Regions from separate parts of the Paenibacillus sp. JNUCC31 genome, predicted to be linked through region 3. Evidence: riboswitches for the same ligand, from Rfam matches in the RefSeq annotation. Region 3 holds a riboswitch; each other region holds the start of a gene.

Region 1 (8,280 bases), 2.0 Mb from region 3:
TTGGTTCGTACACGCAGGTGAATGGTAGAGGGGTTATATGCATAAGCCCATTTGTCGCGGGGAACGTGATACATTGCTTCGAGCAGCATGACAGCACCTCCTGAACTCAAGATAAAGTTATAGCTATAAATAACCAAGTTAGACAGCAAATGAACCATGATTACTGCAATAAATGTGAAATTTTCAGTGACTTTCAATGTTTTCTTTTCACAGGATCTCCAGCTTGTTTCTGAATATACATATCAAAATGAACAAAAGGAGTGTTCCATCAGCCCTGAATTGCGGGTCTGAGAGAACACCCCTTGAAGAATGCACGCCAGTTTGCGACAAACTTAGCGACTTACACCATCGAATTCTGTTCGAATCGTTTGCAGCAGTTCAGGCTGGGTCAAGACATCATACGCTGTTGCAGCAAGTGCCTTGGCTCCGAAGATCATTCCATCCAAAGCCCGTTCCTGCAGCGCCAAATCACGGAACTCGATCGAGTGTAGGGTATGGACTTCGTCCACAACGCGAATATAAGGGTGGATGGCAGGACAACGCAGAGAAACGTTCCCAATATCCATGGAGCCGTGATCGTTACCGCTCACAATCTCCTCTTGAGGAATGCCCAGTTCAAGCAAGTTTGCACTAAAGGCAGACGATAACGATTCATTGGTAACCATCTCATCATAAGAAGTCTCATAATTGGATGTAACCAGTCGGCACCCCGTTTGCAGAGCAGAGCCTTCCGCAATCTGAATTACACGCTGGGTGAGGATATTCAATTCTTTTCTCGTCGAGGCACGTACATAGAATTGAGCCGAAGCATAATCAGGAATGATGTTGGCTGCCTGTCCTCCGCTATTGATTACACCGTGAATACGAACCGTACTTTTCACGTGTTGGCGGAACGCATTAATTCCATTGAACGTCTGGATTACCGCATCCAGTGCATTGATCCCTTCGTGTGGACTTGCAGCAGCATGTGAAGATTTTCCATGAAACTCAAATTGTACTGCGTCAATCGCCAAAGAACTGCCTGATTTCTCATACGCGTAGTACGGGTGAGCCATCAGTGCGATATCACAATCATCGAATAAACCTGCTTCAGCCATAGGTACCTTGGCACCCCGTGTTTCTTCCGCGGGCGTACCGAACACTTTCAACGTTCCGCCCGTTTCATCCAGTATGGATTTAAGACCAACGGCAGCTCCCAGGCTCATCATGCAGATCAGATGATGACCGCAGGCGTGACCAATTTCAGGGAGTGCATCGTACTCACACAGGAGGGCAATGGTTGGACCTGGCTTGGAGGCAGAATACGTACCGATGAAGGCAGTATCCAATCCAAGAACAGGAGCTTCTACTGTGAATCCGTGATAGGCAAGTTCTTCCTTTAACCGAGCAGAAGCGAGATATTCTTCATTCCCGAGTTCGGGATGGGCACCAATGTATGATGAAATCTCCTTAAAACGGGAAGCATATTGATCAATAACCGTTAAAATTTGTGTTTTGGTATGTGTCATGATGGACTCCTTAGCAAAAATGAAAATAATTCAATAATTATATCATAGTTGCAGTAATTTTTTCAGAAACAAGCTGTAATCGTTCATGTCGAAATGCATTGCATAATCATGCATTCTACTTTATAATGACTCAGGCATCAACAAGAGAAGCACACAAAGTATTATAAGGGGAGAACAGGGTTGAAATTGATTAGTCGTTACACTATGATGCTGCTGGCTTTTGTGGTTTTGCTAACAACAGTTGCACCTGTTGCATCGGCAACGGGAACCACAGGCAATTCAAGCAGTAAAAAGCTGGTGCTCGGTACAAGTGCCGATTTTGCGCCATATGAATTCCATAAAGTCATTGATGGTAAAGACCAAATTGTGGGCTTTGATATTTCCATTGCCAAAGAAATTGCGGCCGATCTTGGCGCAGAACTTGTGATCGAGGATATGGGTTTTGACGGACTGCTGCCTGCATTGCAGAGTGGTCGTGTGGATATGGTCATCTCGGGAATGACACCGACAGATGAGCGCAAGAAAAGTATTGACTTTTCCGATACCTATTATAAATCAAAACAAGTTATCATGATACGTAATAAGGATAAAGACAAATATCCTACGATGGCTGAACTGGAAAATGAAAAAATTGGAGTCCAAAAAGGCTCCATTCAAGAAACGATTGGTCAGGGAATCCCAGGCGCAAAACTGACGGCACTCGATAAAATATCCGATATCGTGCTGCAATTGCAGACCAATCGTGTGAATGCGGCGATCGTCGAAGATACGGTAGCTGCTGGTTATTTGGATGATATTATCGGACTAGCTCCTGCTATTCCGGATGAAGAGCAGGTAGAAGCGGCGATCGGGATTCGCAAGGGAAATACGGAATTGCTGAACGCTGTGAACGGGACGCTCGAACGTCTGAAAAGCGAAAATAAAATTGAGCAAATGGTTAAAGAAGCGAGTCAGTTGAATGCAGACAAGCTGGACAAAAATCAGAACATTTTTGAAGTGTTCTGGCAGTACAAAAGCTTTTATGCGACAGGTGTGGGCTACACCCTTCTACTGTCTGCACTCGGTGTGATATTCGGGGTTATTATCGGTTTGATCATCTGTCTGTTCCGTTTGCATGACGTTGCGATTTTGCGCTGGATCGGTACAGCTTACGTTGAGGTCATTCGCGGTACGCCAATGCTGGTTCAACTGATGATTATCTATTATGGTCTTGCACTGACTCTGGGTATTAATTTCACGCCACTTCAGGCAGGTATCATTACACTTTCCATTAATAGTGGAGCTTATCTTGCGGAGATTTTCCGTGCAGGTATCCAGGGGGTAGATCGTGGTCAACTGGAAGCGGCTCGTTCGCTCGGAATGGGGAGAACTGCTGCAATGCGTTACATCGTGCTCCCACAGGCTTTCAAAGCAGTACTACCGGCGATCGGTAATGAGTTTGTGACCATTATTAAAGAGTCCTCCATTATTTCGGTTATTGGTATGGTCGACATTATGTACCAGGCAAGTGTAGTCAAAAATATTACGTACCAAGGAATGAACCCATTCCTGATTGCAGCAGCCATATACTTTGTGCTGACGTTCATTTTGTCCAAGCTGCTGGGTCGATTGGAAAGGAAGTTGAGTGCAAGTGATAGACGTTAGACAATTATACAAATCATATGGAAATAACGATGTGCTCAAGGGCATTAACGTAACAATCGGCAAAGGTGAGGTTGTCGTGGTCATCGGTCCGTCCGGATCGGGGAAAAGTACATTTTTACGCTGCCTGAACCTGCTGGAGCAGCCGACTTCCGGCGAAATTAATTTTGAAGGTGTGTCAATCACAGACCCCAAACACAACATCAACGCGACTCGTGAAAAAATGGGCATGGTGTTCCAGCACTTCAACCTGTTTCCGCACAAAACGGTGCAGCAGAACATTACAATCGCTCCCATTAAAGTGAAAAAGCAATCCGTTAAGGAAGCTGAACAAATCTCGGCAGAGTTGCTCAAGACGGTCGGCCTGTCCGACAAAAAAGACGCTTATCCGAATCAGCTTTCCGGTGGTCAGAAACAACGGATCGCTATTGCAAGAGCTCTTGCAATGCAGCCGCATGTCATGCTGTTTGACGAGCCAACTTCTGCACTTGATCCTGAAATGGTCGGTGAGGTGCTGGATGTCATGAAGCGTCTTGCTGAAGGTGGTATGACAATGGTTATTGTAACGCATGAGATGGGCTTTGCTCGCGAAGTAGGAGATCGTATTCTGTTTATGGATGGCGGGGTCATTGTAGAAGAAGGAACCCCTGCTGAAGTGTTTGGTGAACCCAAGCATGCTCGTACACGGGACTTCCTTGCCAAAGTGCTCTAATTTAATTCAAACATGACAAAACAGCCTTGTCGACACACAGTCGTTAAGGCTGTTTTGTCATGTGAACATAAGAATGGATTTACATAAAAAGTAACGTTTCTGTCATCAAAGGGACAACTTCAGTCAGACTGTATGTTGAAGGATTCGCATATTTTCAGCATTTGTGATGAACTGTTTCTCCATTTGGTAACATTTACTACGACTCATGGTTACAAAATTGTGATATATTTGTTCCTGCCGAAACTTCCGGACAGGAAGTGTGGGGGATGTAATGATGCAGAATGTGCAGGGGAAGAAAGATGGCACGCTGCTTGGGGTGAATTAGGGCGTACATATAGCTTTTGATGTAATTAGGACCTATAGGGTGGTCTCCTCCATCCGAATCCGACAACTAACTTCGCAGGCACAATGAGGGAGGAAGACCATGATTAACAAGAAACGTATAGCCAAAACAGCAACAGCTTTGCTGACAGCAGCAATGCTAATTCAGGCGGTTCCGGCTCACGCTGATTCAGTTCATGTGGCCAAAGAGGGGGATACCTTCTTCACCTTATCCAAGCAATATGGAGTTGGGTTAAACACACTCATTAAAGCTAACAGTGACATTTCCGCTTACAACATCTACGGCGGTTTGAAAATTACGATTCCAGGCAAAACAAACACAGTATCTGCAGCAGCGGCTACAAACGCAAAAACAATAACTACAGCCAGCCTTGATGTCAACGCAGATAACAAGGTAGTCCAAGCCTGGGGAAAAACATTTGACTACAGCAAGTCAGTCGATGTAAAAGCAACCGCATACTCTGCCGATCCTTCAGAAAATGGAGGATGGGGTGCTGTAGATTACTTCGGTAATCCGCTCGAATTGGGCACAATCGCAGTAGACCCGAGTATTATTCCACTGGGTACGAAGGTCCTTGTAACGGGTCATTCACATCCAGGACTTCCGAAACAGGCATTTGTTGCTACGGCCCGGGATGTGGGGAGTGCTATTAAAGGTCATAGGATTGATATCTTTATTCCGGGAAGCCAACAGTCTGTGAGTACATTCGGTATTCAGGATGTTGAACTTTACATTTTGAAATAACAATAAAAAATGGCCGCACATATCCAGTGCAACTGCACGTTGAACTTACTAATTAGTAAAGGGTGTCCTTCTGTCACGATGATGTGATTGAAGGACACCCTTTTGTTTTTATACGAACTCCTTACAAACAGATCTTACTTGCCTTTTGGCAAGCCCAGCATTTCGTCCAAAGTGACCAGCTCGTACCCCCGATTGCGCAATTCCTCAATAACTTCAGGCAGCGCCTCGATAGTGCCTTTCAGATTCGAACCCACCCCGCCACCTGCATGCTGCAAAACAATGGAACCGGGTTTAACGGCCGACAGAATGTTTTTCTTTACTTTGTCTTTGCTTAGGCCCTTCCAGTCCAGGGAATCAACGTTCCAGTTCACAATGCTGTAACGTTGATTGGCTGCCCACTGCAGCTGTTGTTCGTTAATGTCACCATAAGGAGGGCGGATCATCTTGGGAGTGTAACCCGCTAAATTGCGAATAATATCTCCGGTATGTAAGATTTGTTTGCGAAATGCATTCATGGACAGCTTGCTGAATTCCGGGTGATTGTAGCTGTGATTACCCACAATATGTCCTTCTTTCACCATGCGTTTCACCAAATCCGGATGTTTCTCCGCGCGACTTCCCACAATGAAAAAAGTAGCCCGTACCTTGTATCTTTTCAAAATATCAAGTACCAGCGGGGTGAACCTAGGATCAGGCACATCATCAAAAGTCAAAGCCACCTGTTTTGTTGAAGGACCATTGGTTTTGAATGTATCGGCATATTTCTGCCTAAGCTGTCCAAGTGTCAATTGTTCTTCCTCGGATGAATCCGACTTCGAAACAGGTTTATCTTGTGGGCTTGAAGCAGCCCTTAATTGAGCAGGGGCAAAGCTCCCTCCCAGAAGAATGACCATGATGGATAACATAATGAGGCGTAGACGCATGTTAGTGCCTCCTTTTCCCAAATTGCGTTCTCTTTGGTATGCCCGGGAATGCAGTCAATTATTCGTGATGTGTGAGATGTTTCATTGCTGATTGATGGAATTCGATCCATACTTCCACCATACATATCTCAGATAGAAAAGGATAGGTGGAGCAAGATGAGCACATACGACTTGAAAACCGTTCGTATACAGGTGATTGAGGCTGGAGAAGACAAAGTATTTCTGGTGACTGGAGGAAAATCACATATTGGAGCGGTAGCGACATTTTATCCGGATGGAGAACGGGTGAGCGGGGCTACGGTGCATATTCCAGGGCATAAAGAACAAGAATTGTGTGAGAGGCTTGCACGTAAAGCGGCCATGCATTTGAAAACAGCTGTGACCGTTATAATGGGAATTCATTTTGATGCAATTACACGGATGCAGATTGATGAGATTGTGCAGACTGCAGAGAGGCTGCTTGATGAAGAGTTGATTCAATTCGATCAGCTGATTCAATAGTTTCATTGGAGCCAAAATCGTCTTTTATGATTTTTTTTGTTAAAATTGAAACGAGTAGAAGGTTGCCACGTATGTATGATTATATACAAGGATGTAATATCGACTAGGAGGAATACCATAATGTCTATTTTCAAACGATTGCGCGATTTAACGATGTCTAACATTAATTCCATTATTGACAAGGCAGAAGATCCGATTAAAATGACGGATCAATATATCCGTGACATGCAGGAAGATCTGGAAGATGCAGAGAAAGCTGTAGCCGCACAGATTGCCATTGAGAAGAAATTTAAACAACTGTTCGAAGAACAGGAAGCTCTTGTGAAAAAACGTGAAGAGCAGGCTCACACCGCTGCCCGTGCCCAGAATATGGATCTCGCACGTCGTGCGCTGGAAGAGAAGAAAGTCGCTGAAGAAAAAATGGCCGAATACAAAACAAGCTACGACCAGAACAAAGCGTCTGCTGATAATCTTCGCGGCAAGCTCGACGAAATGCGCAAACAGTTGACTCAGATGAAAAATAAACGTGAGACATTGGTTGCGCGTTACAATGCAGCAAAAGCTCAAACCGAAATCAACAAGGCAATGAACGGATTTGGTTCTGACACAGCTAGCGCGGGTATGAAGCGTATGGAAGAAAAAATGATGCAGATGGAAGCTCAGGCAGAAGCCAGCAATGAAATGTCATCCAAAGGAAAATCACTGGATGATGAATTTGAAAAGCTAGGCAAAGATCAGGCTGTTGAGGATGAACTGGCTGCATTGATGAAGCAGTACGAAAATAAGAACTAAACCTTGTATAAGCAGGGGCACCAGCGGAGGAGAGACCAGCGTTTCTCCTTCGCTTTTAATTGCGGTTCATGTTGAGATGTGGGGGCTATGTAGATGGATTTGAACATTTTGGCAATGCTGGTCTGGACGTTATCGGGTTCGGTTTTGCTGTTTGTCTTGATGTATGTAGATTCGTTGTTCACAAAATATAAGGATTTTGCCGAAGTGAAAGCGGGCAACATGGCCGTTACGACACGCATGGTCATGAAGCTTTTCGCTCAAGGTTATGTGCTCGCTACCTCCATATCGACAGCGGGTCATCTTGGAGAAGCGTTACTGGTATCTGTCGTTTCGTTTATCATTTTGTTAATTCTGGAGAGTGTGGTTCATTTCATGATTCGGACGTGGGCTAATCTGGATCTGGATACGGGAATTCAGCAGGGAAAGACAGGTTACGGTTTATTCTCAGGTGCACTTCATATCGTGGGCGCATTAATTATTGCAGCTTGTTTATAAGATAAAGAACAGGAGTAATAGGCATGAGTGTGTGGAAACGGATTAAAGGGATATTAGCGAAACCGGAACCTCCCCGGGCAGAAAAAACGATGCTCCAACTGACACCTGGTGATATCTGCGAGGTTTCACTGGTAACCTATGAAGTTGTTGGACGTGTGCATCATCGCGCACGGAATGCGGCTGTCCTTACATTGCAGGATGGTACAGCAATTCGGCACTTGCATATTGAAGAACGGGAAATGACACGTTATGCTCTCTATACACCGATCGATGGTCGGCTTGATGCACCTGATGAGGTGCCTACCTTGCTGGACCTGGATGGGCGTGCGTATCACCTGGAGGAAGAATACGGAGGAATGGTAACCACTGCAGGAAGGACACCCTATGGTCAGGCTGGAGAGCAGCTCGTATGGCAATATCAGTCGGATGATAACAAACTTCTGCGTGTGGAGTGGCAAGACAGAAGATTTACACTGTATGAGGGAGAGTCCATTCTTCCTGCGGATATCAAAGTGATTCGTTCGAGCTAGGAGAGGTTCCAATGAAAAAGCGCTTGGCACACGGATTAAAATTAATGCTGGTTCTCAGCCTTGTGATGTCCCTGTTGTCCGCGTGCGGAGC
Region 2 (8,280 bases), 750 kb from region 3:
CGTTTGGAGGCTTTGTTGCGGTCAAAGGCATGAATCTGAAGCTGTATGAGCATGATTTGCACTTTCTGATCGGCCCCAATGGTGCGGGGAAAACCACGATGCTGGATGTCATTTGCGGCAAGACCAAGCCTGTGTCCGGTGCGGTAAAGATGGCTGATGGTACAGAACTGACTCGTCTGAAGGAGCATCAGATTGTACGGAAAGGGGTAGGACGCAAATTCCAGGCTCCCTCGATCTTTGGGGGCCTGACCGTGATGGAGAACCTGATGCTGGCTGCGGAGACTCGTCGTTCTCCTTTACAGGCTCTTGGTATTCAACGTTATGGTAAAACAAGTTCAGCGATGGAACGGATTAAGCACCAGATTGGTCTGCAGGATCGTGTGGATGCGCGTGCAGGGGCACTATCACATGGGGAAAAGCAGTGGCTTGAGATTGGTATGCTGCTCCTGCAAGAGCCGCGTGTATTGCTGCTGGATGAACCAGCGGCAGGCATGACGGATGAGGAAACACATAAGACGGGCCGATTATTGCAGGAGATTGCGCGTGAAAGGTCTGTTGTAGTGGTAGAGCATGATATGGAATTTGTTCGCGAGTATGCGGCCAAGGTAACGGTAATGCATGAAGGCAAGCTCTTGAAGGAAGGAACGATGGCGGAAGTGCAGGAAGATCCGAGGGTGGCTGAAGTGTACCTGGGCAAAAGGAGAGATGACCATGCTGTCACTGAAACGAATTGAATCCGGTTATGGGGAAAGCAATGTACTGCGGGGCGTGAATCTAGATGTTGAGCCAGGTCAGGTGGTGTGTCTGATGGGTCGCAATGGCGTGGGAAAGACTACCCTGATGAAAACCTTGATGGGACTACTTAAAACACGCAAGGGCAGTATCCAGTGGAAAGGTGAGGAGTTATCCGCCCATGACTCAGCCAAACGGGCCAGGGCGGGGATTGGCTATGTGCCGCAAGGGCGGGAAATTTTCCCTCAGCTTACGATTAAGGAGAATTTGTTGCTGGGACTGGAGACCGGCGCTCCGGGTGTGAAGACGTTCCCGGAGGATGTGCTGGCGATGTTTCCGGTGCTTGCCACGATGTATGGACGGCAGGGTGGTGATCTGAGTGGGGGGCAGCAGCAGCAGCTGGCATTTGCCCGTGCGCTCGCTTCCCGGCCCGGTTTGTTGCTTCTGGATGAACCGACAGAAGGCATTCAGCCTTCCATCGTGGAGGATATCCGGCAGGTCATTTTGCAAATTAAGGCAAAGGGCGAGATCTCTATCTTGCTGGTGGAGCAAAGCATTGATTTTGTACGCGGTGCTGCAGATTATATCTATGTAATGGACAAAGGAGCGATTGCACTGCAAGGAACGCCGCGAGAGTTGGATATGTCGCAGTTTGAGCACCATCTGTCTGTGTAGCTAAGGTTCATGGCGTAGGATGAGTTTAGGAGCGCTTGTCCAGAATGTTGGAGTACTTGGGATATAGACGCCGGATGCAATCCGGGCATATATCATGGGTGAATTCGGCATGTGTGTGCTTCTCCAGATAACTCTCGACAGAGTTCCAGGCGTCCTGTTCATCCTTAATCTGTTTGCAGACAGCGCAGATGGGTAGCAGCCCGCGTAATGTGCGAACTTCGGACAGGGCCTTCTTTAGCTGCTGTTCTATGTGTTTTTGTTCGGTGACATCTGTGTGAGCAATTAGGGCAAGATCGGACAGCAGAGTTGGATCGGCCTGCCTTAACGGGGTGAGCTCCAGACGGAACCAGCGCTGCTCCCTGTGGGTCGTTTGAATGGAAATCTCGTATGTACAACAGTCGTTAAAGGGTTTGGTGATATTTTTCAACTCTTGAACAATCTTCGCATTCTTTGCTTTCTCCTCGCGTGATATCCACGCCTCCATGAGCTGGAGGTAATGGGAGGTTTCAGGTGTTCTGGAGGTGTCTGATATGTCCAGCTTGGGAGGCGGCTGTCCGAGCCCCTGCTGCCAAGCGGTGTTGCAGCTTCGAATGATCCAGTTGTGGTCAACGATGATGAGCTGGTGATGCATGGACTGGAACGATAATCTCTCCAGATCGGATATTAAATATCTCATGAAATGAGGTCCTCCTTGGCAGAAGTCTTATCTTAAATCATCAGGAATTTCCAAAATGTCTGCGACCTGGTTCCTGAACCGGGTTGCTTTGCGTGTGCCGTGAATGAGATTGGAGAGACGGTATGGCGGAATGCCGTGCTGTTCGCAAAATGTCTTCTGGTCGACCTGGAGTTCGGTTAGCCGTCGTTTGATCGCCCAACCGAACGGAGTAACAGGTTTCTTTTTGTTCAAAAGGGTTCACCCCTCAGTTAGAATGTAGTATTCAGCCAATCATTCTTGATGTAAAATATATGGATATGCGAGCTGTAAGATTTATTATATACGTAATTGCGTCATCTAACAATTAAAAAAGACGGAAATAAGTGTATTTTAATATGTTAAATGGCGTAAATGCGTTAAATAGGCAACATAACTGACATAAAAAACACGCCAGCAAGGAGGTTGCGGCGTGTTTTTTGTGTCTTACTGTATGAGGAGGTGAGTGATATGGAGGCGAAGGGGGGAGAGATTACGCCCTGTAGGCGTGAAGTCCTGCTCCAAGCATGTGAAAGCTGGGGAACAATGCTTTCATGGACATTGAGGTTGGTTGTACCAGTCCATCCGCAGCGGAGGCGCTGACGGTATGCCATTCATGCTCCAGGTCTGCGGCCAGGCGAACCAACAGGTCCTGTGTTGTATTGGTGTTGAGGGGGATGACTTTGGAGGCTTCGGTTATGCAGGCACTCATGGCTGAATGCAGATAACCCAGGGCCGCCTCCTCGACAGGGATATCGAGGTGGTGGTTAATCCAGGCGTGAACAGTGGAGAGGCAGCCAACGGATTCATACTTAGCCAAGGTTTGTTCAAGTTCGCTAAAATCAATCCAGGGGTGGAGTGCGTGAGCCAGCTTAATCAGTCGTTTGCCCATTGTGGAGGCGTGTTCTCTGAGGTGTACTGGGGTCCGCTGGACATGGACGAGCTTGTCGATGAGAGCTGTACGCCACGCGTCATTATGATCTGTGGCAGTGTAGATACCTTTAATCGCCATGCCTTCCAGACGGACGATGCTGGGGTGCAATTGACAGCGCATGAATGATTCAAGATCTTCGGCACTACGAATGGTCCCTTCAGTGATATGGGTATCCATGCCGAAGGAATGGGTGAACCCTCCTACCTGGATAGAGGAATCAAGCAGTTTGACGTAATCGAGCAGCTTATTCCCACGGTTCACAGTCTTTCGCCTCCTACGTTCGTTTAATGTTATGTTAAATAACATTAAACTCCTTTTTAGTTCGCTTTATGTGTGTAAATCCGAATTATATAATATATATATTCACATAAATATCCGCTTTTTGTCAATGGTTTCTTGGTTTTTAAATTTGGGAATCTTATAATGTTAATTTATATAACTATGAATGTTATATTTGGAAAAGTGAATGAGTTGTCTGTCTCTTATAAAAGTAGGGGGGATCAGCCGAATCGAATATTAAACGAGATCAAATTTAATCATATGCGGTTCATAGGAGAAAATGACGAGATAATACGATTTATGGAAGGAAAATCGCAGTTGAAAGGATAATATTAAAAATGCTTTACATTTAAACATGAACCGGGTATAATCAATTCTGTTGCCGATTATTTACGACATGCGGTCGTGGTGGAATGGCAGACACGCTATCTTGAGGGGGTAGTGGGCGTATGCCCGTGGAGGTTCGAGTCCTCTCGACCGCATCATAAGAACGATGAAGAAGAAGCTTCCCATACGGGGAGCTTCTTTTTTTGGCTTTTTACAGTATAAATGGTTCAGACAAAAAAGGTCATCCGTTTACCCCGTTTGCAGGTTCATTCTGTCTGCAGGGTCCGGATGGCCTTAACTTATTTAAGCAATTCTTTGATGTCTGCTTCAATTTTATCAGGTGTTGTTTTGGGGGCATACCGTTTCAGAACACGTCCATTCTGATCCACAAGAAATTTGGTAAAGTTCCATTTGATGGATTTGGAGCCAAGTACGCCCGGTGCTTCTTTGGTAAGATGCTGAAATAGAGGATGAGCGCTTGAACCGTTCACATCGATTTTCTCAAACATCGGGAAGCTGACACCATAGTTCATCTGACAGAACTCGGCAATATCATCCGAAGAGCCTTTTTCCTGTGCAAACTGGTTGCTTGGAAATCCGAGAACTTCAAATGGGGAATCTTTGAATTTGTCCTGAAGTTCTTGCAGCCCTTTAAATTGGGGCGTGAGACCGCATTGACTTGCTGTGTTCACGATAAGCAGTACTTTGTCACGATAGTTGGACATTTCAACTTCCTGACCGCGAAGGGTGTTTACTTTGTAGTCGTAGACTGATATGAGAATCGCCTCCATTTCATATTCTTCTTATCTCCTATTATATTGATGACAATTAAATATTGCAAAATTTAAATTTATTTTAGCACAATGTAAGCCTTTCGTGTATGAACAGTGAATGATTAGCTATGTGAATTTCGCTAAAGGGAGAATTAGAGAGCTTTGACGAGATGGGTAGAGAATGGATATGTTGTAAGCGTTATTATTGAAGTGAAATGGCAAAAATCCACCGATTCGGTGATCTGCACAGACTTTACACCGGTAGGGCATGGGTGTATGATTCATATCGTAATTCCAATTAAATTAAATTTTACATGAAAAACGAAACAAACGATAATATCGCTCTGATTATGTTCACAAAGGAACGATGTTTTAATCGCTGAGTTTCCATTCATTCATGGGTGGGAAACGGGGGAACCAACAGGATGAACTGTCCAGGACAGTAGGCATCCATGGGGTGAATTTTCCGGTGACAGCCGGAAATAGGGCGACTCTCGCGTCCGAATCCGTCAGCTAACCTCGTAAGCGTTAAAGGGAGAGGCAACAAGCCGTACGCTGGTTCATAGTGTCTTTTTGCTGTGGATTAATGAAGAAGCGTCCGGGAGGCCTTGGTCCCCCACGCTTCTTTTTTGTTGTCTTTTCACGCCAAGGGAGGAACGAATGATGGATAAAGAGATGATCTTAGTGACTGCTCCAAATGAAGCAGGACGTAAATTTATCAAATTGCTGATGTACAAAAAAATGCCGTTTGCCGTTCTGACCAACAGTGCAGGTGAAGAGCGCAGGCTCCGGAGAATCGGTGTGGAGCATGTCATTCGCATGAACACGGCTGCAGCTCAGAAATGGTTTTTGCCGCAAGGCAGTGTCGGCAATGTTTTTATTTTTGAAAATAGCCTAAACCTGACCTGTCGATATTTGCAAATCTGCCGCTCATGGACATCCAAGTCCTTGTGTGTCATTACAGAACAGAGCCATCCGAAAGGGATCTATCGGGGGATGGGAGCTGACCGGATTGTGTACTCTTTAAATGGGGAAGTGGGGTTCCTGCTTAATGGGTAGTGTTTAGTTGTTGTTCCTGTTCCATACCTGTGATTGATCCGGTGTCAGCTGCCTGTTATAATTGAAATCATAAATAAACGGAATCTTGAGGAGACTCATGCATGATGGTGGGTCTTCTTTTTTATGGTTTGGGAAATGGGGATAAGAATTTCCTGTGGCTAACGAGGAGGAATAGGCGTGCCGGAAGTACGTGGGATAAAATGGTTGTTCTTTGATGTGGGGGATACGCTCGTGGACGAATGGGAGCCGGTGGATGATATTATCGGTCAGTTCGTGCGTGAGGCTTGTGCGCTTGGTTATCAGGTGGAGATGCAGACGGTGCGGGAGCTATTTGCCGCCTCTTATCGAAATTATGAGCAATGGCCGATGAAATTGGCTATTCGAACCCTAATCAGTGATGAGGGGCACCGCGAACAGATCCAGGAGAAGCTGAAGTTCCGCAAAGAGCTTGAGCGCCCCTTCGCGTCAGCCAGTTCTGTTCTCCAGACGTTGTCGCAACACTATAAGATTGGCATTATTGCTAATCAAAGCCCGGGAACAGAGAGTCGGCTGGATAGCTATGGTTTGCGCAAGTATGTGGATGTGCTGGCCTGTTCGGCTGAAGAAGGAGTGTCCAAGCCTGATCCTGAACTGTATGCTGTGGCGCTGAAACAGGCAGGGTGCAAACCCAAAGAGGCGGTTATGATTGGAGATCGGATTGATAATGATATTATTCCGGCCAAGAAGCTGGGCATGCATACGATCCGAATTCTACAGGGTTATGGCAGATTTCAGCCAGAGCTTGCAGACGAAGATCGTCCCGACTGGACGATTGAATCACTGGAGGAACTACTTCCGTTGTTGGTAACTCAGAAATCAGACAATTAACCTATAGCGTTATATGAGATCTAATCGATATGGATATAGATATGGATTAGGATTAGGATCAAGTTGCACCAACACCATACAAAAGGCTGATCGACTCAAGAGATATGTTACTTGAGAGGATCAGCCTTTTTGAGTTATGAAAAATATTGCTAGTTGCCGCTTACCTAGAATAACAGAATGGTCTGGATGATCAGATACACATTCAGGATAACGATAACTCCGGCAATGATCCAGGAGATGATTTTGAGCCATAACTTATTGGCAAATGCCCCCATGCTTTTTTTGTCACTCGTAAACATCACCAGCGGGATGACGGCAAAGGGCAGCTGCAGCGACAGTACAACCTGACTCAGAATGAGCAGTTCCTCTGTTCCGTGCTCTCCGGCAATGGCTGTAACGATTACAGCCGGGATGATGGCGATTAGGCGTGTGACCAGACGACGAAGCCAGGCCGGAATACGAATGTTCAGGAATCCTTCCATTACAATCTGCCCGGACAGCGTTCCGGTGAGTGTTGAGTTCTGGCCTGAAGCCAGCAGCGCTACACCGAACAGGATGCTTGCAATGGTGGTACCCAGCAGAGGTGTCAACAGATGGTAGGCATCTGTAATTTCCGCAACCTGGGTCATGCCTGCACTATGGAACACGGCAGCTGATACAATCAGGATGGCTGCATTGATGAACAGGGCCAGCGTTAAAGCGATGGTTGAATCCATGGTGGAGTACCGAATCGCTTCTTTTTTACCCTGGGGTGTCTGTTCAATCTGACGGGTCTGCACGATGGAAGAATGCAGATACAGGTTATGGGGCATGACAGTTGCACCGATAATTCCGATAGCGATGTAGAGCATGGCTGGATTTTGCAAAATCTCGGCACTGGGTACAAAACCATGCATGACGCCGCCCATATCCGGTTTAGCGAGAAACAGGTCAATACCGAAGCAGAGGGCGATGGTAGCCATCAGCACAATGACGAGGGATTCCAATGCGCGGAAACCTTTATTTTGCAACAGAAGAATGACCAGTACATCAACTGCGGTAATAATAACGCCATATAACATGGGAATGTTAAAGAGCAGCTTAAGCGCGATCGCTGAACCAATGACCTCCGCAAGATCGGTGGCTGCAATCGCAAGCTCACACAAAATCCATAACATCATGACGACAGGCATACTGAACCGTTCACGACAGGCTTGAGCCAGATCTCTACCCGTAACAATTCCGAGTTTACCAGCGAGTGACTGCAGCACAACTGCCATCAGGTTCGAGATCAAAATAACGGATAATAAGGTATACCCAAACTGTGAACCACCCGCAATATCGGTTGCCCAGTTTCCGGGGTCCATATAACCTACGGCAACCAGGTAACCTGGACCAACAAAGGCAAGGAATTTTTTCCACCATGCAGCATTCTGAGGCACCTTCATGGAGTTATGGGCTTCCCCCAGAGAAGGGGCCATACCCGCAGCCAATGGCTCATTTGAAGGAGTCTTGAAGAGATTTCTTTTACTCATAATATAATCACCCGACTTTGAAGTATTGATATTCTATATGAAGAGGAAACATTGTGTCTCCTTAGATTAAATTTGAAAATTGAAACCCAAATCAAAAGCGTTAATAAACTGCTTTCGATATATCCAAACGTTTATGTCGATACATACATTGTACTACTTCAATTATTTTTGTCTAGTGCAACTTTTGTGTATAGGGACAAAATATGGCGAGGAGTGAATTGTGCCTTAGTATATTACCCAAGCTTGGATAAATTACCTATGATGTCTCACATGCATGAAAATGATAAAGATGTAAAAGCTGAATAAGGGCTCCAGTACGTTTCAAAATAAGCCAGAAGTTTAAATTGAATAGTAGGCAGTAAAAAAATCGAAGGTAAAGGAGAGATTTTTAATGGAAGCTTTATATACAGCAACAGCGACAGTTAAAGG
Region 3 (8,280 bases):
ATTGCCCAGAACGTGGTAGCGGTCTTCCGCTCGTCCCTGGTCAGACCATCCATCGAGCCATTCCCGACATTCAGGGAATCAAAGTCGTTCCAACCCCCTGGACCTGCATCGCGCCACCAGATGGCAGCGATGGGGAATAAACGTGAAATGCTCGACCATTCCGTTAAGCCCTTACTGCTGTCGTAGGCTTCAACATCCCAGTCGATTCTCCAACCGTTCGCATACTTTTTCCAGAAATCCACGTAATTATGGTCGAGCGCCCAGGAAAGCTCAAACCAGATGTTATTTCTGTCCAGGGCTTTGGACCACGCCTCCACATCACCGCGTGCATCCCGACTCAAGTTATTGATTCCCGATCCCGGAGTTACACTGTCGAATTTGACAAAGTTAATGCCCCACTCGCCCAGAAGATCGGCAATGGAATCCACATACTTCTGTGCGCATGGGTTCGTAAAATCGATTTTGTACGTGTACGAATCCCAAGCATCCATAACAACGAGCGGCTTTACCGCGATATCCTGCATACGACATGCTCCACCCGTCCCATAAACCTCAAGATTTTTGTTATAGGCGGTGATTGATAATCCCGGGATCAGATAGATCCCGATCTTCTGCCCGTTATTATGGACATAATCAATGACCTCCTGAAATCCGTTCGGATAAAGAACAGTACTCGGAATAGGACGGCCATATTCATCCTCGTCCCCGTTCCAGCCAGCATCAATATTAATGTATTCATAGCCATGGGCCTGCAGCTTCTCACGCATGGCATCTGATTGCTTCTTAATGCTCTCGGCCGATGTCCAGTTACCCGCCCCGTCATACACCTGCATGCTGTAGCTGCTCCAGCCCATATACGGCTTTTGGGCGAGACTTTTATCTGCTGCTTGTGCCACATTACCTCTCGTCCCCATCATCCCGAACTGCACTGCCGCAATCACGAATACCATAAAACACATTGCCATCCTTTTTCCGATTCGTTTCAAATTATCCCTACCCCCTCTGAATTTGGTCATTCAAATCATGGTTGATAGCGCTTCCATACGAGAAAAGAATAGTGGATGCCTGAGGCACAGAATAGGTACAATTCGGTATTTTACGTACAAATAACCTGAATTAAAGGGGCAAACCGTCGCAGAACGAACATCTTTCCATTACTGGATAAATAAACAAAGGAAAACCTACTAAAAACGTAAACCAACAAAAAAAGGTTCCTGATGGCACAAATGCCATTCTAGGAACCTTTTTCACCTTACATATGATGCGGTCGAGAGGACTCGAACCTCCACGGGGGTAAGCCCACACGGACCTGAACCGTGCGCGTCTGCCAATTCCGCCACGACCGCGTATCTCATATCTCCGAGATATTATATCGCGGCGACAAGAAATAATATATCATGTGGAATAATATGTGTCAACAAAAAAAAAATTTTTTCATTCTATATTTAAAGCTGTATTCATCCATCATTTCATGTAAAACAAAAAACCAAGGCCAACACAGTTAACAAGCACTGTATTACCCTTGGTTTTGTTTGGATATTAAGTATGAGTCAAATTATTGTTATTGTTTATTTTATGATTCTGATTGAAATTGATGAAAAGCGTGAAAGAACTATATCTTGGAAGGCCAGTTACCGTACCAAGCATATCCGCCTCTTCTTTCCTTATCGATTTCGCTAAGCTTGTATTTCACAACCCCATCACGTCCTACGAAGATCGGTCTATCTGTTCCAATTTCGTAAAAACGAGCCCAAATGGGCGCTGCACCTGAATCAGCAACGAGTTTACTATCCCCGTTTTCTCTGACATATTTGTACCCTGTAATTTTCACTTTGTTGAACCAGGTTTCTGCCGCTTCGATTGAAGCTGTAATTTTTGAGTTTGACGGTCTTGTTTTCAAAAACTTCACAATCGTACTGCTCTCTCCAGCACTGAGAGAAGGCACTTCGTAAATTCTTGCTCCTGCAGGTTTAAGGGAACTGGAATCATGTTGCTGTCCCCATGCAGTCAGTTTGCCATTAGCGACAACCTGTGTATTCAGAATAGCGTCTACTCCTTTGGCAACTGATTTTTTACTGCGATCCGCAAGAGAGCTGTCGATGAATGAGAAGTCACCTTTGCGTGCACCTACTTCATCCAGCATGTACATGACATTAATCATGGCATCATCGTTGAAGGTGATGTGCTTGTGATAACCTGAGCTCTGGTATACTTGCGGCCATCCGCCATTGGAATATTGCATGTTTAGTAGAAAGTTGATTCCTTTGATGGCAGCAGCCGAATACCGCGGGTCATTAGTCTTCTTAAATTCCTTTGCTAATCTTCTGATTTCTGAGTATGTAGCTTTGTTATCAATCGTGGATTTTGCCCACTCGCCGCTTGTTTCCTTATAATCTTTCTTCCATCCTCCGTCAGCACGCTGATTTTTCAAGATATCAGCAATACTCGCTGTCGTTCCCGAGGCGTCTGCAGCAGATACCTTCGCAACTGGCTGATATACTATTCCAATAACAGACAGAACCATTGTACAAGCCATAACAAAGGATGCAAACCTTACTTTTGATTTAAACATCAGATTAGAACACCTCTCCCGATTCATTTTATGCAAACTGTTTCCCTGATCCTACCCTCCTTATATTTGATTATAAAATCAAACTTTTTCTTTTTATCCAATATGTGGATTGGATAAAACCATTCTATGCAAAACAATGAATTATGTCAATATTCACAACAACATGTAACAACTACTTTGATTCCTGTTAGTGTTATCCAAACCCTTGCGAAAAAGCAATTCATTGTCCAGTTTCTATCCATTTGAAACAGTTGTTACTTTTTTGTCATAGGTTAGATACGCACTTCCGAGTTTTTTCTACATGGAAAGCTGGAATTCCGTTAACATTGAGGTACTAAGAAGGGATTAAAACCCGTTTGACATTTTCGCATTTATGCAATATAGTTTCAAAAGGTTACAAAAACTTAATTATTCATTTGCCGAGTTTCATGTTTGAAAACGGGGGAACCATTTTGGGTGAATTATTCTTATACATAGGAAATATAGGGAACCTTCTACCGAACCCTTAGCTAACTCCGTAGGCATCGAAGGGAGAACATTGATTTTGAAAAAACTTATTATCTCCATTTTTGGAGCAGCAGTTCTATTTACATCCGGTGCAGCAAGCACAGAGGCAAGCAGTATTAACACCGTCGTTAACAACATGACTGGCATACCTTACAAATGGGGCGGCACGACAATGGCTGGATTTGATTGCTCTGGATTTATGAGATATATTTTCAACAAATATAGCATTGAATTACCACGCACTTCCCAGCAACAAGCTAAGGCCGGAACTCCGGTATCCAAAGCAAATCTGCGTACAGGTGACCTGGTATTCTTTAATACGATGGGCAACGGCATTTCACATACGGGTGTATATATCGGTGGCGGACAGTTCGCTCACGCTTCAAGCAGCAAGGGTGTCAGCATCACCCAATTATCCACCCCTTACTTCCACGATCGTTATGTAACAGCACGCCGGGTAACAGGGCAGTTTATGTATAATAAGATGCTTGGCAAAATATAAGTTGAACACGAAAGGGCTTCGGTTATTACCGAAGCCTTTTCTTTGTCTACATTGATTTTCTACAAATGCATAGGCATGATGTTATAATCAGGCTGCAATACATCTTTTTTAATGCAAGGCCTTCTGGACTCTCATCGCACCCTGTGACAGCGCATGACCGCCGCCTACGGCTCCAGCTACAGCAACCGTCTCCATAATCTCCTGGTCGGTCGCTCCTTTGGCACGGGCCTCTTCCGCATGGTAAAACGTACACACCTCATTGTTGGCGAACAATCCGATGCCCAGTGCAATCAGCTGTTTGGTCTTGGCATCCATCGCTCCTGCCTGAAAGCATTCTCCTGTGAACTCATGATAAGACTTCACCACGGAAGGCAGCACGTCGCTTAATTCTCCAATCTGGTCCTTATAGGCATGAACCTTATCATTCATTAGTGTCAAGGTTACCGCACATCCTCTCGGCTGATATGTTACAAGCTCTCACTGTACCTATCTTCTCTCCCGAGAGGTGCAATTATGCCAAATCATCCATGGTAAATGAACCTAAAAAGGCATGTCCTATTCTTCGAGCAGGCTCTTGCGTGGTTCGCTGAATAATTGATACCGATAATTCCGGTCGAGTTTGACCACACGACGATTCTGACGGCGAATGAGCACCTGCTCCCCGTCCCAGGCTACGACAATGCCCGTCACATCATTCGACTGAATCTCGTCTCGTACCACTCTTACTTTTTCACCCGATAAACGCAGTGCATCCAATTCTTCATCACTGATCATATTCCCGGCGCCTACTTTCCAAAAAATTATTTACAAAAAGAGACCTAAATGAAAAGTCATTTAGGTCTCACGTGACTGTATTGGACTGTCATGTCATTCGAAAGTATGTCCCGACTGAAAGTTACCGCTGCGCGTGCTCTTTGCTGTCGTTCTTCTCAAACCAAAAATCAAGCACTTTGGCGGACATCACACGTTCTTCAAGGTACTCCACTTGATGCGGTGTAAATTGTTCTTTCCAAGAGAAGGACAACTCTTCGCACAAGCCTACAATCGTCAGCAATTCTGACCAGGCAACGTAGCGTTTGTACCAGAAAAATTGAGGATGTTCAATCATATAGGGATAAAGGTCATCGAATTCCGTATGTTTACAATCCAGGGCACGTTCAAAATGAACTTTCGATTCCGCCAGCTTATCAATAAAAAATTGTTCTGTTGCCGGTTGGTTCCCCATGGTGTTGCCTCCTCTCCCTAACATAACCCCATTATAAATGAAATCGGCGGTCATGCAAAGGCATTGTTCAAAAATTAGGCCCTATTCCTTTAAAATGTCACATTTCATTATCATCAAATTGCACGGTACCGTCATTCAGTGAACGAATGCGTACCAACGCTTCAACCGGGATGCCCTGTTCTCGAATGGTACGTGCTCCGGCCTGAAAACATTTCTCGACCACGACACCGAATCCAACCAGTTCCGCACCCGAACGTTCAATAATTTTGATGACACCACGAGCGGCATCTCCATTGGCAATGATATCGTCAATGAACAAAATACGGTCATTCTCATGAATGTATTCGCGGGATACCATGATATCCGTTACGATTCCTTTAGTAAAGGAAGGTACTCTTTCACAGTAGGCGTCGGGGTCAGCCTAGAAAAGTGTTTTTTTGCGACGGGCAAATACCAGCGGAACACCCAGCTCATAGGCAGCAGCAAAGGCGACCGGAATCCCGGAAGACTCCACTGTAAGGACCCGGGTTACACCACTTTCTCGGAAACGAGCAGCAAACTCACGCCCCATCTCCATTGTCAATTCAGGATCAATCTGATGATTTAGCAGACCATCCAGCTTAAGCACCTGATCCGAGATGACTACACCTTCTTGTAAAATTCGTTGTTTCAATACTTCCATTATTTGACCTCCCAAGCCTATCCTATGACGTAAAAGTATCATATATCTGGCTATCAGTTCAAGCGAAATTGACTATCCCCTTGTCCGGAGCATGCAAATGACCCCAAAGATGCACATCGATTGTCATGACTTTGATGGGTCAAGCATACCTTGTACCATGGCACCCGCATGTCCAAACTATTCAGGGGCCTGAGAGGGGAAGCGCATGAAACAGGCATTTCGGGTGCTGCAGATCGCATTTACATACATTGGAACGGTCGTAGGGGCCGGCTTCGCTACAGGTCAGGAGATATTGCAGTTTTTTACCCAGTATGGCAAATGGGCCACCATGACCATCGGCTTATCCACCATGCTATTTGTCTGGTTAGGTACGAAAATGATGCTGATTGCTCACGATACAGGCTCACGTTCTTATGAAGATCTCAACAAGCATTTGTTCGGTCAGAAAGCAGGAAAATGGATTACGTGGGTTACCCTCCTGATTCTCATTGGAGTAAACAGTGTCATGCTGGCTGGAGCCGGTTCTGTCTTTGTAGAACATCTGGGTATGCATTACCAGACCGGTCTGATTGTGACGCTTATCGGTACATATCTGCTGCTTGGACGGGGTATCCAGGCCATTCTGCAAATGAACAGCATCGTGGTACCGATGATGCTGCTGCTCTCCCTGCTTATGATTACAAGCACCATACATCATCCCGGCGCAGACCGATTTATTACGTTAACCACTGACAGTCATCCAATCCAGGTCTGGTTATCTCCCCTGTTGTATAGTTCATTCAACCTGGCACTTGCCCAGGCCGTACTCGTTCCGGTAGGGAATCAGATTCGCAGCCGGAAGGTTCTGAAATGGGGCGGTGTTCTGGGCGGGATAGGGGTAGGATTCATGCTGATGGCCGCCCACTTCGCCATGTCGGCACAGATGCCTGGTATCATTCAGTTTGAGATTCCAATGGGCAGTATTGCCTTTCAGCTTGGATGGGTAGTGCAATCTGTGTATGTATCTCTGATTTTCATGGAAATCTTCAGTACGTTTGTAGCCGACATTTATGGAATGACCCTCCAACTCAGACAGCATATCGAAGTACATCCCAAAATAATCACACTGGCCATCATGCTGTTATGTTATTCGCTCAGCCAGTTTGGTTTCAGTTCCCTGCTCTCTATCCTTTACCCCATTTTCGGAAGTTTGGCACTGATCTGGGGGGCAAAATTGATAATGGATCGATGGGGGAGCTTTCGCGGACGCAACAAAAATCTGTAAATAACACATCCTGATGATACGGAAGGAAATTTTCCTAAATATATCAAAAGCCGCTGTTCGCACAGCGGCTTCTTTCTTTCCCCCCAGCGCTTAGCCCTGGCTCGGAAATTGCAAATATATTTTTTTAAGTTCATTGACCGATCTGCCCAAAGAATAATGAGTCTTGGCCTTCTCACATGCTGAGCGGGCCAGCTCATAACGGTACGCCGGGTCAAGCATAACCTTCTCCAGCGCTTCTGCCAATGCAAACGGATCTTCTGAGGGTACCAGCAAGCCATTACTGCCATTCTCGATCTGCTCAGGGATACCGCCAACATCTGTACCTACAAGGGCGAGACAGCTAAGAGCCGCTTCAGCAAAAACAGACCCAAACGCCTCTGCCCGCGAAGGAAGAACGAAGATATCAAAGAAAGGCATGAATTCCTCAGGGTGAAGCGTGTATCCGTAAAAAATAGTTTCATTATAAATGCCCAGCCGCTGGGCCAACTCTTCCAAATCTGGACGTATCGGTCCATCTCCGATAATATGAAGCACGTAATCATGTCCCCGAGCTTTCAGCTCGGCACAGGCTTTGAACAGAATATCCAGCCCTTTCGCCGGAACTAGCCGACATACAGTGACCAGTTGTGGAATAGCATTGTCATGAGGAATCGGCTTAAACCGTTTCTCATCAAATCCATTCGGTATTACACCGATGACATCGGGATGCTGCACATAAGGTACCAGATAACGACGGAAAGAATCCGACACGGTCAACAGACGCTCTGCCTGATGCTCCAGTTCACCATAGATGGCTAACAGGAATTGATGCTCCGGTCCGTCCGGCTCAATGCGTCCATTCAGAATCAGCTCTCGCTCATAACTGGAGTGGATCGTTTGAATGAGGGGAACATCCGGGAAAACGTTCTTCATCGCGAGTCCGGCTATAGGGTGATGGGCATGAATCAGATCGTAAGGCTTCTGAATACGCAGCTTGGTCCACCACAAATAATCCCGGTAGGTTTGCATATATTTTTGCACGACAGGACTGTCCTGATACTGTGTCCAATCGAACGTCTCGAACTGGATATCTTCTCTGCCCTTGTTACGAATTCGCTTCGGCAACGAGAACAGATCCATCTCCCACCTCGGGGTTGTAAACCTCTCTTGCATATAAGGAATCATAGAGGATACACCTCCGGGCTGCTCCGGAGGAAAGAAAAGCGCCTGCAGCAATCTCACCGTTAGTTTCCCCCTTTCTTGCATAAGTCTTTCAGTACATCTTCAATGAAGATAAGTCTCTCCTATATATTATGACATATGGAGGCTTGAACATCTATAATTCGTTGGAGGTGACCCATCCGCCTGATCATTTTCCCGACTCCCTTTTTGACTATGCGTTTATCTTTTTTCTGGGTTCAATCGTAGGTCAACAAACGCAGGTATCTAGTATGGCAGCTTGGACATTACACCGCTCAGAGATTGAAGCTTGCAGCCTGCAATCCTTAAGTCGTATATACAGCATATTCGAGTGAAGCTTGACTAAGAA

What was found. Region 3 has a riboswitch for cyclic di-AMP ahead of JNUCC31_RS26145 (C40 family peptidase). Riboswitches for the same ligand answer to the same signal wherever they lie in the genome.
Region 1: another riboswitch for cyclic di-AMP. It lies ahead of JNUCC31_RS01275 (3D domain-containing protein); the one in region 3 lies ahead of JNUCC31_RS26145 (C40 family peptidase).
Region 2: another riboswitch for cyclic di-AMP. It lies ahead of JNUCC31_RS22330 (HAD family hydrolase); the one in region 3 lies ahead of JNUCC31_RS26145 (C40 family peptidase).

Annotation. Positions count from the first base shown of each region.
Region 1 covers NZ_CP062165.1:319,333-327,612, reverse strand. The annotation lists gene JNUCC31_RS01295 (alpha-glycosidase) at 1-89, opposite strand, end outside; gene JNUCC31_RS01290 (M20 family metallopeptidase) at 333-1,508, opposite strand; gene JNUCC31_RS01285 (ABC transporter substrate-binding protein/permease) at 1,689-3,152, shown strand; gene JNUCC31_RS01280 (amino acid ABC transporter ATP-binding protein) at 3,139-3,861, shown strand; cyclic di-AMP (ydaO/yuaA leader) riboswitch at 4,087-4,283, shown strand; gene JNUCC31_RS01275 (3D domain-containing protein) at 4,286-4,948, shown strand; gene JNUCC31_RS01270 (polysaccharide deacetylase family protein) at 5,083-5,871, opposite strand; gene lpdD (prenylated flavin chaperone LpdD) at 6,028-6,372, shown strand; gene JNUCC31_RS01260 (PspA/IM30 family protein) at 6,493-7,164, shown strand; gene JNUCC31_RS01255 (DUF350 domain-containing protein) at 7,258-7,659, shown strand; gene JNUCC31_RS01250 (DUF4178 domain-containing protein) at 7,683-8,189, shown strand; gene JNUCC31_RS01245 (DUF4247 domain-containing protein) at 8,201-8,280, shown strand, end outside.
Region 2 covers NZ_CP062165.1:5,151,642-5,159,921, forward strand. The annotation lists gene urtD (urea ABC transporter ATP-binding protein UrtD) at 1-734, shown strand, start outside; gene urtE (urea ABC transporter ATP-binding subunit UrtE) at 712-1,407, shown strand; gene JNUCC31_RS22305 (nitrogen regulation protein NR(II)) at 1,433-2,083, opposite strand; gene JNUCC31_RS22310 (hypothetical protein) at 2,111-2,314, opposite strand; gene JNUCC31_RS22315 (urease accessory protein UreF) at 2,592-3,293, opposite strand; tRNA gene JNUCC31_RS22320 (tRNA-Leu) at 3,711-3,793, shown strand; gene JNUCC31_RS22325 (glutathione peroxidase) at 3,938-4,414, opposite strand; cyclic di-AMP (ydaO/yuaA leader) riboswitch at 4,779-4,954, shown strand; gene JNUCC31_RS22330 (HAD family hydrolase) at 5,072-5,470, shown strand; gene JNUCC31_RS22335 (HAD family hydrolase) at 5,648-6,337, shown strand; gene JNUCC31_RS22340 (Nramp family divalent metal transporter) at 6,502-7,797, opposite strand; gene JNUCC31_RS22345 (organic hydroperoxide resistance protein) at 8,243-8,280, shown strand, end outside.
Region 3 covers NZ_CP062165.1:5,902,878-5,911,157, reverse strand. The annotation lists gene JNUCC31_RS26160 (X2-like carbohydrate binding domain-containing protein) at 1-986, opposite strand, end outside; tRNA gene JNUCC31_RS26155 (tRNA-Leu) at 1,263-1,346, opposite strand; gene pelA (pectate lyase) at 1,613-2,572, opposite strand; cyclic di-AMP (ydaO/yuaA leader) riboswitch at 2,980-3,111, shown strand; gene JNUCC31_RS26145 (C40 family peptidase) at 3,117-3,581, shown strand; gene JNUCC31_RS26140 (carboxymuconolactone decarboxylase family protein) at 3,690-4,019, opposite strand; gene JNUCC31_RS26135 (hypothetical protein) at 4,137-4,355, opposite strand; gene JNUCC31_RS26130 (hypothetical protein) at 4,477-4,806, opposite strand; partial or broken gene JNUCC31_RS26125 (xanthine phosphoribosyltransferase) at 4,904-5,488, opposite strand; gene JNUCC31_RS26120 (YkvI family membrane protein) at 5,694-6,752, shown strand; gene JNUCC31_RS26115 (glycosyltransferase family 4 protein) at 6,843-7,973, opposite strand; gene JNUCC31_RS33565 (hypothetical protein) at 8,060-8,266, shown strand.